DNA from 4 places in the Afifella aestuarii genome. Region 1 is predicted to be linked to each of the others. Evidence: riboswitches for the same ligand, from Rfam matches in the RefSeq annotation. Region 1 holds a riboswitch; each other region holds the start of a gene.

The links. Region 1 has a riboswitch for cobalamin ahead of EO094_RS10570 (TonB-dependent receptor plug domain-containing protein). Riboswitches for the same ligand answer to the same signal wherever they lie in the genome.
Region 2: another riboswitch for cobalamin. It lies ahead of EO094_RS17925 (ABC transporter substrate-binding protein); the one in region 1 lies ahead of EO094_RS10570 (TonB-dependent receptor plug domain-containing protein).
Region 3: another riboswitch for cobalamin. It lies ahead of cobU (bifunctional adenosylcobinamide kinase/adenosylcobinamide-phosphate guanylyltransferase); the one in region 1 lies ahead of EO094_RS10570 (TonB-dependent receptor plug domain-containing protein).
Region 4: another riboswitch for cobalamin. It lies ahead of EO094_RS14635 (PocR ligand-binding domain-containing protein); the one in region 1 lies ahead of EO094_RS10570 (TonB-dependent receptor plug domain-containing protein).

What each region holds. Positions count from the first base shown of each region.
Region 1 covers NZ_SAUF01000002.1:458,901-463,095, reverse strand. Annotated here, with positions in the region: gene nikR (nickel-responsive transcriptional regulator NikR) at 1-206, opposite strand, end outside; gene EO094_RS10575 (acyl-CoA thioesterase) at 541-1,335, opposite strand; cobalamin riboswitch at 1,787-1,985, shown strand; gene EO094_RS10570 (TonB-dependent receptor plug domain-containing protein) at 2,102-4,063, shown strand; gene EO094_RS10565 (ABC transporter substrate-binding protein) at 4,063-4,195, shown strand, end outside.
Region 2 covers NZ_SAUF01000005.1:812,621-816,815, reverse strand. Annotated here, with positions in the region: gene EO094_RS17935 (thiolase domain-containing protein) at 1-682, shown strand, start outside; gene EO094_RS17930 (class I adenylate-forming enzyme family protein) at 686-2,203, shown strand; cobalamin riboswitch at 2,368-2,600, shown strand; gene EO094_RS17925 (ABC transporter substrate-binding protein) at 2,731-3,738, shown strand; gene EO094_RS17920 (FecCD family ABC transporter permease) at 3,751-4,195, shown strand, end outside.
Region 3 covers NZ_SAUF01000005.1:769,953-774,147, reverse strand. Annotated here, with positions in the region: gene EO094_RS17710 (AzlC family ABC transporter permease) at 1-420, opposite strand, end outside; tRNA gene EO094_RS17705 (tRNA-Asn) at 887-962, opposite strand; gene EO094_RS18980 (hypothetical protein) at 1,053-1,472, shown strand; cobalamin riboswitch at 1,471-1,683, shown strand; gene cobU (bifunctional adenosylcobinamide kinase/adenosylcobinamide-phosphate guanylyltransferase) at 2,021-2,551, shown strand; gene cobW (cobalamin biosynthesis protein CobW) at 2,548-3,582, shown strand; gene cobN (cobaltochelatase subunit CobN) at 3,584-4,195, shown strand, end outside.
Region 4 covers NZ_SAUF01000005.1:86,246-90,440, reverse strand. Annotated here, with positions in the region: gene eutJ (ethanolamine utilization protein EutJ) at 1-448, shown strand, start outside; gene EO094_RS14640 (response regulator transcription factor) at 461-1,330, opposite strand; gene EO094_RS14635 (PocR ligand-binding domain-containing protein) at 1,323-2,573, opposite strand; cobalamin riboswitch at 2,694-2,905, opposite strand; gene EO094_RS14630 (ABC transporter ATP-binding protein) at 3,338-4,195, opposite strand, start outside.

The sequences.
Region 1 (4,195 bases):
ATCGCGTGATCGTACACATAGGTGAGTGAGCCGTAGCAGAGCTGGTCGTTGCCGAGTGGCTCTCCCGATTCGGTCGCCTCGCGCGCCAGAACCTCGCGGGCCATGTCGCGCAACGCCTCGGAGCGGCTTTGATAGCCGCGCTCTTCGCTCAAAGCGTCGATCTCCTTGAGGAGGTCTTCTTCGAGAGTGATGGTGATCCGTTCCATACCGCCCGCCATTGGCGCCGTCTGTCCGACACTATGGCCCAGGAATAGCCGCGACCCGATCGAAAAACGAGCCCGCAACCGTTTGCCGTCAACCGATCGCATTGGGGGCGGATGAAAGGCCTCGCCAAGTGATGCGGACCCGCCGCGCCCCGAAAGGCCCAGGACCGCAGCGCCAGATCTGCGCCCGGATCGCGGGCTGAAGAACGAGAATCCCCCTCGTGGTCGCCTATTGACGGCAGGGTGCGCTCGTGGATCGGGCGCCGTGAAACGACTGAGGCTCGCGCCCGCCTCGCTTCATCCGACCGACGGCCCCCCATTAAATCCCAAAAAGCGCTCAGGCGATCGCAACCGGGCGGTGGGCCTCGTCGACGGCGACCATCACGAACGTCCCCTTGCCGCACAGCCGGCGGTTTTCCGACAGGAGCGCCTCGGCAATCATCGTCACCTCGACGGTCATCGAGGAGCGCCCGGTCGCCACGATCGAGGGGTTGAGCTCGATCATCTCGCCGGCGACGACCTGATCCATGAAATCGACGCGTTGCGAGGCGGCCATGACGACGATTTTTCGGCAATGTCGGGTCGCTGCGACGAACGCGGATTTGCCCATCGCGGCAAGGACGTGGCCGCCATAGAGGCTGCCGTAATGGCTCGTCTGATCGGGAAAGACGATTTCGCAGGAGCCGCTTTCAGACACCGGCATCTCGGGTTCGTCCGACAGGGGTGGCAGCGCGCCGCCATATCGCTCCAGCGTATCAGCAGCCACCATATTGAAGATGCCCCGCGTCGACAGGCGCCGTTCGCCGGACAGCGGCGCCTCGGCGAAGAGATCGACCTCGACGCCGAGCGAACGGCGGCCGACGCGAACGACCTTTCCCGTCAGCTCGACGATTTCCCCGACATGCGCTGGGACGTGAAAATCGATGCGCTCGCAGGACGCGGTGACGAAGTCGACATGCGCGTAACGCGAGGCGACGAGGAAGGCGACCTTGTCCATATGCGCAAGGCCGATGCCGCCGAAGAGCGTGCCATGGTGATTGGCGTCGCCGGGAAAGACGAAGTCGATCAGTCGGGTAAAGCCGTTGGCGGGACGCCCCAACACGTTCTCCGGGCTTTTCTCCGGCGCGTTCATTGCGCGCTCCCCGCCGTTTCAGCACGCAAATGTTCTGCTGCGATGACCATGTCGAGACCTCCCCATCCCAAGCGCTTAAGCTGCCCTGCCTCGCCGGCGCCGCAGAAGGCGCGCAAACCTCGCCCAAGGGGCGCAGGGCCTGAGCACCTTCCCGCCTCAAGCGCACCGCAGCGCACACCGTCAAGGCGGACTTTCTGCCGATCGCTCAGGCGCAACCTCTGAGGCCCAATCTATCCGCCCGACCTATGGGAAGCCCCACGAAACCCGGCGAAGGCCCCGTGTGCGCCCCGCCTCTGCGGCCTTTTGCCCCTCTCCCAGAGCCATCCATTCTCGCAGGAGGCCGCGCCGCTGGGCGCCATCGGCAAGCTTCATCCGCCGCCGCCAAAAGCGAAAGCGACTTCCAATCAAGCCCATGCGCCTGCGATTCATCTTGACGCGACGGTCGCGATCGTGGTCCCGTCCTTTCGACGGTGCCTCTTTGGAGGCTCAAAAGGGAACGCGGTGCGGGCGATGCTCAAATCCGCGACTGTCCCCGCAACTGTGAGCGGTGAATCGCTCGTCACAATGCCACTGGCCCCGAGGGTACCGGGAAGGCGGCGACGCGATCATGACCCGCAAGTCAGGAGACCTGCCGTCAACCGTGGTCACGCGCGGTCACGTCGGTCGGGGTGTGCCGATGGGGTAGACTTCATGCGCACGCGCCCATGAAGCGTCCTCGATCGCGGTGATGTGCCAACCGGCCGTGCGCCGCCCTTGAGGTCGTCCCGTGTTTTTCTCCCGCCCCTCGCGTGAAGGCGTTCCGCCGCAACGCTTCGTCGCCGTTTGTGCCGGCTTTTTCGTCGCCGCCGGCATCTCTCCGGCCGCCGCGCAGGACGATGACGTCATCGAACTCCCCGAACTCTCCGTCACGGCGAACCTGACGGCGACGCCGCTCACGGAGGTCGGCAGCGCCGTGACCGTCATCACCGGCGAGGAGCTGAAACAGCAGAACATCCACGACGCGACGGAAGCACTGCGCCAGGTGCCGGGTGTGATCGTCAACGCGGCCGGCCCACGCGGCCAGTTCACGCAGCTTCGGATCCGCGGCTCTGAAGGCAACCAGACCAAGATCTTCGTCGACGGCATCCCCGTCAACGACCCGGCGCGCGGTTCGGAATTCGATTTCGCGCATCTTCTTGCGGACAACATAGAGCGCATCGAGGTGCTGCGCGGGCCGCAGAGCGCGCTCTACGGCTCCGATGCGATCGGCGGCGTCGTCAACATCATTACCCGGCGCGCCGAACCCGGCACGCATCTGACGGGCCGCCTCGAAGCCGGTTCGCACAAGACGCTGAGCGGCAACGCCACCATTGGCACGGCCGGCGCCAATTACGATTTTCTCGCCGGCGCCTCCGGCGTACGCACCGACGGCGTCTCGGTCGCCGATGAACGCCTCGGCAACAGGGAAGACGACGGCTACGAAAACGGCACCCTCTTCGCCAAGGGCGGCGTCGACGTCACCGACTGGCTGAACCTTTCAGGCGTTGCACGCTACACGCGCCTGCGCACCGATCTCGATTCGGAAGGGTTTCTGCCCTCCGTCGGCCATACCGGCCCGCTCGATTCCAATCAGGACATGAAGGGCGACCAGCTTTTCACCCGCGCCCAGGCGAAGGTGACGCTCCTCGACGGTCATTGGGAACAGCTCGCCGGCATCTCCTATACCGATCAGAACCGCGATTATCGCGATCTCGACCCGACCACGGTGACCAGCACTTACGAAGGCGAGCGGCTGCAGTTCGATTACCGCTCGACCTTCATGTTCGATACGCCCGCCATCGCCAATGCCGGGCATACGCTCACCTTTGGGGTCGAGCGGGGTGAAGACAGCGCCGTCTCCGACAGCGCCTGGTCGTCCTTCGATCGTTCCATCACCTCGACGGGTTTCATCGGCCAGTATCAGCTGAGCCTGTTTGAGGACCTGTCGCTGACGGCGGGCCTCCGCCACGACCTGAACGACGTCTTCGAGGATGCCACCACCTACCGGCTGACCGGCGCCTACAATTTCCGCCAGACCGGCACCAAGCTCCACGCCTCCTACGGCACCGGCGTGAAGAACCCGACGCTCTTCGAACTCTACGGCTACACCAACACCTATCGCGGCAATCCGGATCTCGAGCCGGAAGAGGCGAAGGGTTTCGACGTCGGCGTCACGCAGGCCTTCTGGGCGAACCGCGCCTCGCTCGACGTCACCTATTTCAATCAGGAGATCTCCGACCTCATCACCGGCTCGGGCCAGTCCTCGATCAACCAGCCGGGAGAATCCAAGATCGATGGCGTGGAAGTCGCCCTGACGGTGGAGCCGATCGACAATCTGACGGTGACAGGCTCCTACACCTATACGGACGGCGAGGACCCGACCGGCGACGAATTGATCCGCCGGCCGCAGAACGTCGCCAGTCTCGTCGTCAATTACGCCTTCCTTCAGGGCCGCGCCAACGTCAACGTGTCGGTCGATTACAACGGCGAGCAGAAGGACTGGGTGTGGACCGACGCCCTTTACGTGAACCGCGAGACGCTCACCCTCGATCCCTACACGCTCGTAGATGTCGCCGCCTCCTACGACATCACCGACAACACCCAGATCTACGGGCGCGTGGAGAACCTCCTCGACGAAAAGGCCTATGATCAGTGGGGTTATGACCGGGAAGGCGTCAGCGCCTATGCCGGAGTTCGGCTGACATTCTAATGCCTGGGCCTTGGCTCACGTATTGTCTGGCAGCCGTTGCGGTCCTCGCCGTCGCCGATGCTCCTCCGGCGGCGGCGAGGCCGCAGCACATCGTCTCGATCAATCTGTGTGCCGATCAGCTTCTGATGCGGC
Region 2 (4,195 bases), on a different contig from region 1:
AATGGCGCGGATTGCGGTGAAGAACCATGCAAACGCTGTCGACAATCCGCTGGCTCAGCTCAGGAAGCCGCTCGACTTCGCCTTTTGCAGCGAGGTTTCCGAAAAGAACCCGATGATCGCGGAGCCGCTGAAGAAGACGGATTGCTCGCTCGTCTCCGACGGCGCGGCGGCGATCGTCGTCTGCCGTGCCGACCGCGCCGGCGAGTTCAAGAAGGCCGTCAGCTTCCGCGCCCGCGTGCAGGTGAACGACTATCTACCGCTTTCAGCCAAGGATCTGACGCGGCTCGAAGGGCCGGCCGAAGCGTTTCGGCAGGCTTATGCGGCCGCCGCAGTCTCCGTCGACGACATCTCCTTCGCGGAGGTGCATGACTGCTTCACCATAGCCGAGCTGATGACGATGGAGGCGATGGGGCTGGCGCGCCCCGGCGAGGCGGGTGCCCTCGTTACGGACGGCGTCACGCACAAGGACGGCAGGCTGCCGATCAACCGTTCGGGCGGCCTGAAGGCCAAGGGCCATCCCGTTGGCGCGACGGGCGTTTCCATGCACGTCATGGCCGCCCGTCAGCTCACTGGGGAAGCGGCGGACATGCAGCTCGCCGATCCGAAACTCGGCCTCTGCTTCAACATGGGTGGAGGCGCCGTTGCCAGTTACGTTTCGATCCTCGAGCCTTTGGAGGTCTGACCCATGAACCTCGCGGACTGGCTTCTTCGCACGGCGCGGCGCATGCCCGAAGCACCGGCGCTTTTGCGTGGTGATGAACTTGTGGCGACCTACGGAGAGTTTGCCGAACGGGCCGCACGGCTCGGGCGCGCGCTCAAAGAGGTGCATGGCGTTTCACCGGGAGACCGGGTCGCGATCTTCATGGCCAATTCGACCGAGTATCTGGAGATCATGTATGGGGTATGGTGGGCCGGCGCGGCCGCCGTGCCGATCAACCACAAGCTCCATCCGCGCGAGGCGGCCTACATCGTCAAGGATTCAGGAGCGGGTCTCGTCTTCATTTCTGAGGGAGACGAGGTGCTGGCGCAGCGGCTCGATGAGGGCGTGCGTCTGGTCACGGCGCCTGGCGCGGCGTACCAGGAGCTCCTTGCCGCCGAACCGCTTGCCGCGCCACATGCGATGTCGTCGGATGCGCTCGCCTGGCTTTTCTACACCTCCGGCACGACCGGCAATCCGAAAGGCGTCATGCTCTCGGTCGCCAATCTGCAGGCGATGAGCTTTGCCTATTTTGTCGATGTCGACGAGGTGCACACCGAGGATGCCGCGCTCTATGCCGCGCCGATGTCGCATGGGGCGGGGCTCTACAACTTCATGTACGTTCTCCGCGGTGCCCGCCATGTCGTTCCAAAATCAGGTGGATTTGATGCGACGGAAATCGTTTCGCTAGCCGGTTCGGTCGGCAGTCTGTCCTTGTTCGCCGCGCCGACCATGGTCCGCCGTCTCGTCCAGCACGCGAAGACGACCGGCTATGACGGCGAGGGGATCCGGACCATCGTCTATGGTGGCGGGCCGATGTACGTCGCCGATATCGAAGAGGCGGTTTCCCTTTTCGGACCGCGCTTCGTGCAGATCTACGGTCAGGGCGAAAGCCCGATGACGATCACGGCCCTCTCTCGCGATCTCGTGGCCGACAGGAGCCATCCGCGCTGGAACGAACGCCTCGGCTCCGTCGGCACCGCGCAATCCTGCGTCGATGTGCGGGTGGCGGACGGCGATGGTCATACGCTCGCCCCTGGCGAGAGCGGTGAGATTTTGGTTCGCGGTCCGAGCGTCATGGCCGGCTACTGGCAAAACGAGAAGGCGAGTGCGGAAACTCTGCGCGACGGCTGGCTCTGGACTGGCGATGTCGGTGTGATGGATGAGGACGGTTTCCTGACGCTGATGGATCGCTCCAAAGACGTCATCATCTCCGGCGGCACCAACATCTATCCGCGCGAGGTCGAAGAGGTGCTCTTGCGGCATCCCGCCGTTCAGGAAGTGTCTGTCGTCGGCCGGCCGAGCCCCGAATGGGGTGAGGACGTCGTCGCCTTCGTCGTCGCGCCGGAGAACACGCCGAATGTCGAAGAACTCGATGCGCTCTGCCGCGAGGAAATCGCCCGCTTCAAGCGCCCGAAGGACTATGTCTTTCTGGATGAGCTTCCGAAGAACAATTACGGCAAGGTGCTCAAAATCGAACTTCGCAGGTTGCTCAGCCAAGCATAAGCGAATCGGGCGGGGCCGCGAACGCGGGGCGTTTGGCTCCACCTGACCGAAGTCCGAAGGATGCGTGTCTGAGCGATCGCGGGCGTGGCGCGCCGGCTTGTTTGAGCCTGCGCAACCGGGACGGAATGTGGCGTGCACCCGGCTTGACACTCCGACACCATCCAGCCTTTATCTCTGTCGATGGTTTCCAGCGAAACGAAGACTTCGCTGGGTGAAAAGGGAATACGGTGCGGTGTAGCCAGTAGGCGCCAAATCCGTGACTGCCCCCGCAATTGTGAGCGGAGAGCGACCCCGAACGATGCCACTGGGCGTGCGACGGAGACCGTCTAACGCCTGGGAAGGCTCGGGGAAGCAGAGACCCGCAAGTCAAGAGACCTGCCGTCATCATGCAACCAGACCCGGCGGGGATGTCGGGGGAAGGATCGAGATGACAATCTTGTCGTCGACGACAATGCGCGAGTCTCTTTTCGGGCAATCCATTCCGCCTGCCCCCGCGGTTCTCTCTCGGAACCAGGATAGCAGACACAATGCACCGAAACGCCGCGATCGGCCTTGCAGCACTGGCCAGTCTTTCGCTCATCGACGCCGCGCATGCGAACGAAACCAGCTACCCGCTGAGCATCGACAATTGTGGACAAACCATCACGTTCGAGGCTGCGCCTGAGCGCGATGTCTCGGTCGGCCAGTCTGCGACTGAGATTCTCTACTCGCTCGGCCTTGGCGACAAGGTCGTCGGGACCTCAGTCTGGTTCAGCGATGTGCTGCCGGAGTTTGCCGAACTCAACAGCGGCATCGATCGGCTCGCGGACAACGACCCAAGTTTCGAAAGCGTCGTTGCCAAGAAGCCGGACCTCGTTGCGGTTTCCTATGAGTGGCATATCGGGCCGCAGGGAATTGTCGGGACCCGCGAGCAGTTCCATGACGTCGGCATCCCGACCTACATCCTTCCGACCGATTGCGTGAAAGACAATTCCGCTGGCGTCGATGGCACCAGGCTCGAGATGTACAGCACCGACGCCCTCTATCGTGCGATCCGCGAACTTGCGGAGATCCACGACGTCACGGCGGAGGGCGAGGCACTCATCAGCGATCTTGCGGAGCGCGAAGCCGTTGCCGTGGAGAAAGCGAAAGAGGCGAAGGCGGACGACGTTTCCGCGGTCTTCTGGTTTTCGTCTGCCGAAATGGACGTCGATCCCTATGTCGCCGGGCGCAAGGGCGTTCCGGGCTGGATGATGGAAAAGCTCGGCGTTCGCAACGTCGTGCAAAGCGACGAGGAATGGCCGACCGTTGGCTGGGAGACGATCGCCAAGGCCAATCCCGACATCATCGTCGTCGCCGAGATGACCCGCCGCCGCTTTCCTGCCGACGACGTCGAAAAGAAGCTCGAATTCCTCAAGACGGATCCGGTCGCCAAGGAAATGGACGCCGTCAAGGCGGGGCGGATTCTTGTCATGGATGCCCATTCCATGGATCCCTCCATCCGCAACATCTCGGCACTCGAGATGCTCGCCGATGAACTTCCCAAGCTGAAATAGCAGAGCCCGGACATGGCCATTCAACGACCCGGCCGCTGGCCGGGTTTTCTGACATCGCTGTCGTCGAAACTCGCAATTCTGGGGGCCGCTCTGATCCTCGGGGCTGCGATCGGAGAGACACGCATCCCGTTGGAAACGGTCGGGCAGGTGCTTGCCATGAAGGTGTTCGGGGGAAGCTATCCTGTCGATCCGATCGACCAGGGCATCGTCTGGAATTACCGCTTCAGCCGGGCAATCGTCGCGGCCTGCTGTGGCGCAGGCTTGGCCGTGTCGGGGCTGGTGCTTCAGACCCTGCTGCGCAATGTGCTCGCTGACCCTTACATTTTGGGGATCTCTGCCGGCGCATCGACCGGAGCTGTGGCTGTTACCATCGCCGGCATCGGCGGCGGTCTCGTGTCGCTCTCGGCCGGCGCTTTCGTCGGCGCCCTCGTGGCGTTTGCGCTCGTCATCGCTTTGG
Region 3 (4,195 bases), on a different contig from region 1:
CGGCTCTTCCATGAGGCGGGGGAGGATGACGGCGAAGGAGCTTGCCGAAATCAGCCCGACGCCGCCCAAAGCGCGCCAGAATGTCGTCTCCGGCAAGCGCGCCAGGACCGAGGCGACCATGACGATGAAGCGGAGATTGACGATGATGACGGCGACAACGGCCGCGGCCCAGGCCCCGGCGGTTGCGCCCTCGCTCGTCAGGATCTGCATGGCGGCAGCCTGAGCGGGCGCGGCGACCGTGAGGCTGGTCATCAATGCGGTCTGCACGGCGTTAAGGCCAGCTTCAGCGCTGAGCTGGCCGACGCCCATGAACATCACGAGGAAAGTGAGAATCACGACGAGAGCGTCACCGACGGCGATACGGAAAACGTGTCCTGCGGACGCCTCTTCGTCGCTGGAGAGGTCTGGGGAGTCTGTCATTGCATCGGGGGAGGGCGTATCTCAATGTAGAATATCAGCCACCCCTTTATTCCAGCTTATATATTGTGTCCAGAAAAACTAATCGAAATGAAGATACTTCATCTCGGCATGATATCGTGCGCCGATACATATGATAACAATCAAGTTGCTTTCGACTCAATATCGAGGGCGGGTGAGAGGTCGTCGCGAATATTTCTGCGTTCGATCATGTTCTGCACATCCGCTGCGGCGTGGAGACGCCTGATTCTGCGCGGAGCTGGGCGCGCTGCGAATCTCTTCGTGAACCCCGCCTTCGAGGTCGAACGGCGATCGTTTTCGATTCTGTTCGTGTCGATAGAAGCGGGAGCGGCGTGTGAATGGCCAGGCGACGTTGCCCTGGCCAGACCGTTCCGGGTGCTCACAGTTTTTGGCACCCACCGTGAAGACACGGTTTCGACGGGATCGTGGGATGAGAAGAGAAGGAAGGTGGCTCCCCGGGCCGGACTCGAACCAGCGACCCAGCGGTTAACAGCCGCTTGCTCTACCAACTGAGCTACCGGGGAATTGGGGCGCGATATACCAAACTCATCGGGCATTGCAAGCATCCTTTCGCAGCCCATTTTTGACGCATGCAAAACAGGCAGGAAGCTGAAGTGGTAAAGAACGACAGGAAGCGGCGCTCGCGCCTCCATCTTTTTGGCCGGCAGATGCCTCTGCCGCACAGCCCGCTTCTGCGTGTCGGTATAGGGATTCTGCTGGTTCTCGGCGGTCTCTTCGCCTTCCTGCCGGTGCTCGGCCTGTGGATGCTGCCGCTCGGGCTGATCGTGTTGTCGATCGATATTCCCGCGGTGCGGCGTTGGCGGCGGCGGTTCACCGTGTGGATCTACACGCGCTATCCGAGCGTGGCGCGGCGATTCGACGTGGCCGCGCCCGCAGGAAATGGCCGCGGGAAGGGACCCGTTGCCGGAAAAATCGATTCGCAAACACCGTTCGTTTCGCCGGGCGAGACCCGCTTGAGCGAAACGGAGCGATCGGCGGAATCGCGCTTGCGACAGTCTTCCGATTCCGTTTAGTCTTTGAAATGGTTCCGGTTCCCGAATGGTGCACAGCACCTGGGGATCAAAAGGGAATGCGGCAGGGATGACCCAGATCGGGATCCCTCATCCGCAGCTGCCCCCGCAACTGTACGCGGCGAGCCCCCCTGCATAAGCCACCGGCAACGGGAAGGCGCAGATGGGGCGGAGACCCGCAAGCCAGGAGACCTGCCGGACCAGGGCAACTCGAACGCCGTCGGAGGGACGGCAAAGGGGATAGCATGCAAAGTTCCGGAACATTTCCGTCGGCGATTCCATCCAGGGCTCGAGCCGGGTGCGCCGCATTGATCGCCAACGATCTGCGCACCGTGCAAAGCGGTTTCGCTTCCATACGCGGGCGGTGTCTGCCGCCTGATCTTTCAGAAAACGCATCTTTGCCGCGCTGCCATTGAGGCAGTCATGTTTCCTCACGTTCAAGGCATGGCCGTGGGTCATGCGGCCTTTGTTGCGACCGGCTGGACGGTAAGCATCCGACCGCTCGCGTCGTCTGCCTTGCCCCTGGCGCGGAAACGCTCCGCGAAATCCTCATGATAACCACGGCACTCGTTTTGGGCGGCGCCCGCTCGGGAAAAAGCGCCTATGCGGAACGCCTCGTGGAGGAAAGCGGGCTCAACCCCGTCTACGTCGCGACGTGTCCTCCCGCGGACAACGATGCGGAGATGGGTGAGCGTATCGCCGCACATCAGGCCCGGCGCGGACCGGCATGGCGCACCGTCGAGGAGCCGGTCGCGCTTGCGGACGTCCTCGCCCGGGAGGCCGCGCCGGAGCGCGCCCTGCTCGTCGACTGCCTCACACTCTGGCTTTCCAACATTTTGTTCGCCGAAGAGGACATTGCCGTGCGTACGCGCGACCTCTGCGCAGCCCTTGCCGCGGCGAAAGGCCCCGTCGTCCTCGTCTCCAACGAGCTCGGCCTCGGCATAGTCCCCGACAACGCCCTGGCTCGTCGCTTCCGCGATGCGCAGGGCCGTCTCAACCAGGAAATCGCCCGCTCGGCGGAGCTGGTCGTCTTCATGGCGGCCGGACTGCCTCTGGCACTGAAAGGACAGCTTCCTTTATGACAAACCCTTCGGAACGCATTCCCGCGACGATCATCACCGGCTTCCTTGGAGCCGGAAAGACGACGATCATCCGCCACATCCTCGAAAACGCGAACGGCAGAAAAATTGCCCTCATCGTCAACGAGTTCGGCGATACGGGCTTCGATGGCGGGCTTCTATCCGATTGCGGCAGCCCCGCCTGCGGTGAGGAGGATATCGTCGAGCTCTCCAACGGCTGCATCTGCTGCACGGTGGCGGACGACTTTTTGCCGGCGATGGAGGGGCTCCTCGCACGCGGCCAGGCGCTCGATCACATCGTCATCGAGACCTCGGGGCTCGCTCTTCCGCAGCCGCTCGTCAAAGCCTTCGCCTGGCCTGCGGTCCGCGACCGGGTGACCGTTGACGGGGTGGTGACCGTCGTCGATGCCGAGGCCGTCGCGGCCGGGCGTATGGCGAGCGACGAAGCGAAGCTCGTCGCGCAACGCGAAGCCGACCAGTCGCTCGACCATGACGATCCGATCGAGGAATTGTTCGAGGATCAGCTGCGCTGTGCCGATCTCATCATCCTGTCAAAGAGCGATCTCGTTGATGAAGCGGGCATGCTGCGCGTGGAAAAGCGCGTCGGAGAGGACAAGCGCGTCGCTGCGTCGCTCATCCGTGCCACACACGGCATCGTGCCGCCGGAGGTCCTCCTGGGTGTTGGGGCCGGGGCGGAGGACGACAGCGAGACCCGGCTTTCGCACCATGAGATGGAAGGCGAGGAGCACGAGCACGACGATTTCGATTCCTTCAGCATCGCCGTGACCGCGTCGGACAAGGCCGAGGCCGAAGCACGCATCACCAAGGCGCTCGCCATGCCTGGCGTTCTGCGCATCAAGGGTCGCCTTGCGATCGACGGCAAAAAGGTGCCGCTGGTCGTCCAGGCCGTGGGTCAGAGGCTGGAGAGCTGGTTCGACCGCGGCAACGGTGAATCGTCGGGCGAGCCGAAGCTCGTGGTGATCGGCCTGTCCGATGTCGATCGGGCAGCCGTCACGGAGGCCCTCGGAGGCTGAATTGCATATCTTCAAGGGCCAGATTCGGGGGCTCGACGCGGCCTCCGAAGCGGTTGATCTCGATCAGAGCCCGGGCGACATCGTCATCCTTTCCGCAGCCGACACCGAGATTGCCGGGTTGGCAGCGGCGGCGAGCCGACTGCCGGATGATTTTCCGGCCATTCGACTCGCCAATTGGATGTCGCTCGCGCATCCCTATTCGGTCGATCTCTATGTCGAGAAAGTGCTGGCCGAGGCGAAGCTGATCGTCGTTCGGCTTCTCGGCGGCGTCGGCTATTGGCGCTACGGCGTCGAGGAGACGCTGCGGATCGCGCGCGGCTCAGGCGCCAAAGTGGCGCTGATGCCGGGCGATACCAAATGGGACGGCGACCTTGCGGCCGAGGGCACGCTCGGCGCCGACGAAACGCGGCTTCTCTGGTCCTATCTGGTCGAGGGAGGGGCGGAGAATTTCGAAAACGCGTTGCGGTTCTCGGGCCATCTTCTCGGGTATGACGAGGCGCCTTCGCCACCGAAGAACGTGCCGGCTTTCGGCGTCTACGAGGGCGGACGGAAGCTTGAGGGCGAGGGGCCGACTGCGGCAATCGTCTTCTACCGCGCCCTCGTGCAATCGGGT
Region 4 (4,195 bases), on a different contig from region 1:
CCTCCTGCAGATCAAGGACGGGGCGGTGGTCGACGTCGGCGGCGGCACGACGGGCGTTGCGATCTTCAAGGATGGCGAAGTCGTCTATACGGCCGACGAGGCGACTGGCGGGACCCAGTTCACGCTGGTGCTTTCAGGCGCTCTCGGCGTTTCTTTCGAGGAGGCGGAAGACATCAAAAAGGACCCAAAAAGGGCCCGTTCACTTTATCCGCTGGTCAGACCGGTTATGCAGAAGGTCGGTAGCATCGTCGCCCGCCACATCGCCCCGTACGACGTCAAGACCATCCATCTGGTGGGCGGCACCAGCGGGATGCCCGGCATGGCCGACATCGTGGCCGAGATGACCGGAATCCCGACGAAGCTGCCGTCTCACCCGATGTTCGTGACGCCGATTGGCATCGCCATGCATGATCGTGAAGACAAAACAGGCGCGCCGCCCCAGAAATAGGCGGCGCGAAGATCATTGCGCGTCCGGCACCGGCTCCTTCTCGCTTCGGCGGAACTGCGCCGGCGTCATGCCTGTCTCACGCTGGAACAGGCGATAGAAATTGGTGACGTTGGCATAGCCGACCTGCTCGGCGACCGCTTCGTTGGTCGTGTCGGTCGTCAAGAGCAGATCCTTGGCCGCCTCGATGCGCTTCTCGGTGAGAAACTGCTTGTAGCTGATGCCGACACATTCGCGAAAACGGTGCGCAAGGTGCGACGGGCTGAGATGCGCGACATTGGCGACAGCCGAGAGCGACATGTTTTCATCGGCATAGTTTTCGGAAATGAAGGCGATCGCACGCTTGACCGGATCTCTCTCCGGCGCACAGGGCGTGGCAGCCGACGTCACGTCCCGCGCGATCTCCGCATCGGAGGCGGACGAGGACGCACTCAATTCCGTGCAGATCTCACCGTGGAGCTTCCGCAACAATTCGCCAAGCTTCGCCGGACGGATCGGCTTCAGAAGATAGTCGAGCGCACCGATCTTGAGAGCGCGTTGCACATAGGCAAATTCATCATAAGCCGTGAGGAAGATGAGCCGCGTGCGCGGCAGCTCGGCCTTGATGATCGCCGCCGCTTCCAACCCGTCCACGCCAGGCATCTTGATGTCGATCAGAATAAGCTCAGGATGCTCGCGCCGCGCCAGCTCCACCGCCTCGGAGCCGTTCTTGGCCTCCCAGACATTGGCGAAGTCGAGCGCCTCCGCCGCCACGACGCGGCTGACCGTCGAGCGAATGATGGGCGTGTCGTCGGCCACCAAAAGGCCGGGCCGAACCGAGGACTCCTGCTGAAAAGCGCCTTGAAACATGGACGCAAAACGCTCAGTGCGTGCGAGCTCAAGCATTTTCGAGCTGCGCATAGTCGCCGAGTGGCCAGGAAAGCTCAATTCGGGTTCCCTCATTCAATCTGCTTGTTACTTTTAGATCGAAGTCGTTGCCGTACTCGCTGTCGAGCCGGGTGATAACGCTCTGCAGTCCGAGAGCCGCGCGGCTGCGCTCCGCCTGCTGCAAGACACAACGATCGTTGTTGAGCGCGGCGACCTGAGCCTCACTCATCCCCGCGCCGTTGTCATAAACCTCGATCAAGCCGCGATCGCCTACCCTCCGGGCCGAAACGCGCACACGCACCGGCCGCGAGAGCGCTTCCACCCCATGCACGATAGCGTTCTCGGCAAGCGGCTGCAGAACCATGCACGGGACCGGCCAATTGCGCAGGCTTTCGTCGAGATCGACTTCGATGCTCAGGTGGTCGCCGAAGCGAAGCTGGTGGAGGCGCAAGCAGCGTTCGATCATGTCGAATTCTTCGCTGAGCGGTACCGAAGTGGCGAGATTGCGCAGGCTGTAGCGGAGGATGTCGCTCAGCATATAAGCGACCTCCTCGGTCTTCACCGCCTTCTCCTCGAAAGCCGTGTAGCCAATGAGCGTCAAGGAATTGAACAGGAAATGCGGATTGACGCGCGCCTGCAACGCCCGCAACTGCGCATCCTGCAGCGCCTTTTCCGTGGCCGCCTTGGCTTTCACCTCTTTGAGGAGGCGCGCCTGGATCAGGTTCGTCTTGCCAATCTCGATGATGTGGCTCGCCGCCAGCATCAGCATCTCGACAGCGGAATCGAGGCGATCTCGATCGGCCGCCGGCATGGCATAGACGGCTTCCTCGAGTTCAGCCGGAGCAATGCCAATTGAACCGTTTCGGTCGAGCACGTTCTGGATCGTGCGCTCGCGTTCACTTTCGAGCATCACCTGGCCGCACAAGAGGCAGCCGAGATATTCGTCCTCGATGATGATCGGCGCGGCGACGTCGACGAGCCCGGCATGGCAGACATAGGTTGCCGGCCGGCCAGACCGGTAGGCGGCGAGGCCCCCGCAGGCATCGCATGCATGACAGCGCCGCAACCCTTCGGGGGTGGAACGCATCAAACGACACACAGGCTGGAAATTGCTTGTTTTGGTGACGGGAACCCCGTCGCGACCAACTGTCACCGCCGCCATATCCATGGCCTTGGCAAACGTGTCCTGGATCCTCTGCAACGTCGGGACGTCGACGAAGTCCTGGATCCGCCACTTATGAGTTGGGAAATGCTCTTCCATCAAGATGACCGACCTGCCCAACGCCGAAAGATGACAAGCAAGCGCAAGCGCTGCCCGCCGTGATTTTCGTCGCTGGATGCAGACCCCGACATCCCTCGTTGTACGCCGACAGCCCACACAGCCCGACGCACATCACCGGCAGGTCTCCTGGCTCGCGGCACCAAGCAAGGGCTACCTTCCCAGCACTTTCGCGCCAGTGGCACTCCCAGCCCTGCTCTCCGCTCACAGTTGCGGGGGCAGCTACGGTTTCGGCCCCTTTTTGGTAGGCCTCACCGTATTCCCTTTTCATCCTTGCACTCTCGCGCTCGGAAACCGGTAACGGGCTTTTACTGGCGCTAAGAGAGGCATATGTCAAGTCGGCAAGGCCGCTAACGCTTTCGTTACCCACCGGCAATAGGAGAAAATTCTATTTTCGGTTTATTTTTAGCGCGTGCAGGTTGCTTTTTGCCATAAAACGGCCATTCGAAGCTCCAATATTCGTAATATTTACATCGGAATTGGAGGGTAATACTTCGATGTATGACGATTTCTACAGGCGCCCGCGCCCCGATCCGGCCATAATGCCACATGTTGCCAGGTCTCGACACCCTCTTCGTCTGGCCTCAGAGGCATCACCCCACGGGACGAATAGCGCCTTTCAGTACAGGATTTTTGCAACAGAGGCGGACTGCCCGTGTCCCCTCCAGCAACCTCCTCTGGGTCGCCTCCTCCGGACACCCCTTCGAGCACGGAGGTGGCCGATGCCGTCAAAGCCTCGGCCCGAACTATAGAGCCTGACCATCCCCGTCGAAGAAATGGCAATGGGCGGGATCGAAGCTCAGCCAAACGCGCTCGCCCGTCGTCACATCGCTGATCCCAGCCGTCTCGACGGTCACGAGATCATCCTCGCCGATATTGGCATAGAGAAGCGTGTGGTTGCCGAAAGTCTCGACGACGACGATCTCGGCCGCAATACCTTCGGTCTTCTCGCGGCTGAACTTGATCTCATGCGGACGGATGCCGAGCACGACATCGTCCCGATCGATCGCCGCCGCCGGCGCTTCCGGAAAAGCCATTTCGACCCCGTTCGGGAGCTTGAGGCAAGGACTTCCCTCCGATGCTCCGGCGACGCGCACCGGCAGGAAGTTCATCTGCGGGCTGCCGATGAAGCTCGCCACGAAACGGGTCTTCGGCTTGCCATAGAGTTCGAGCGGCGTGCCCACCTGCTCGATGCGCCCCTCGTTCAACACCACGATGCGGTCGGCGAGCGTCATCGCCTCGGTCTGATCGTGCGTGACGTAGATCATCGTGGCGTCCATGTCGCGATGCAGGCGCGCGATCTCGATGCGCATCTGGGCGCGCAGAGCTGCGTCGAGGTTGGACAAAGGCTCGTCGAACAGGAAGACCTTCGGATCGCGCACGATCGCACGACCGATGGCGACACGCTGGCGCTGTCCGCCGGACAATTGCCGCGGCTTGCGCTGGAGAAGCTCCGACAGGCGCAGCATTTCTGCCGCTTCCGTGACCTGCCGCTTGATCTCCGACTTCTCGACCTTCGCCTGCTTCAGGCCGAAGCCCATATTCTCTTCAACGGTCAGATGCGGATAGAGCGCGTAGGACTGGAACACCATCGAGATGCCGCG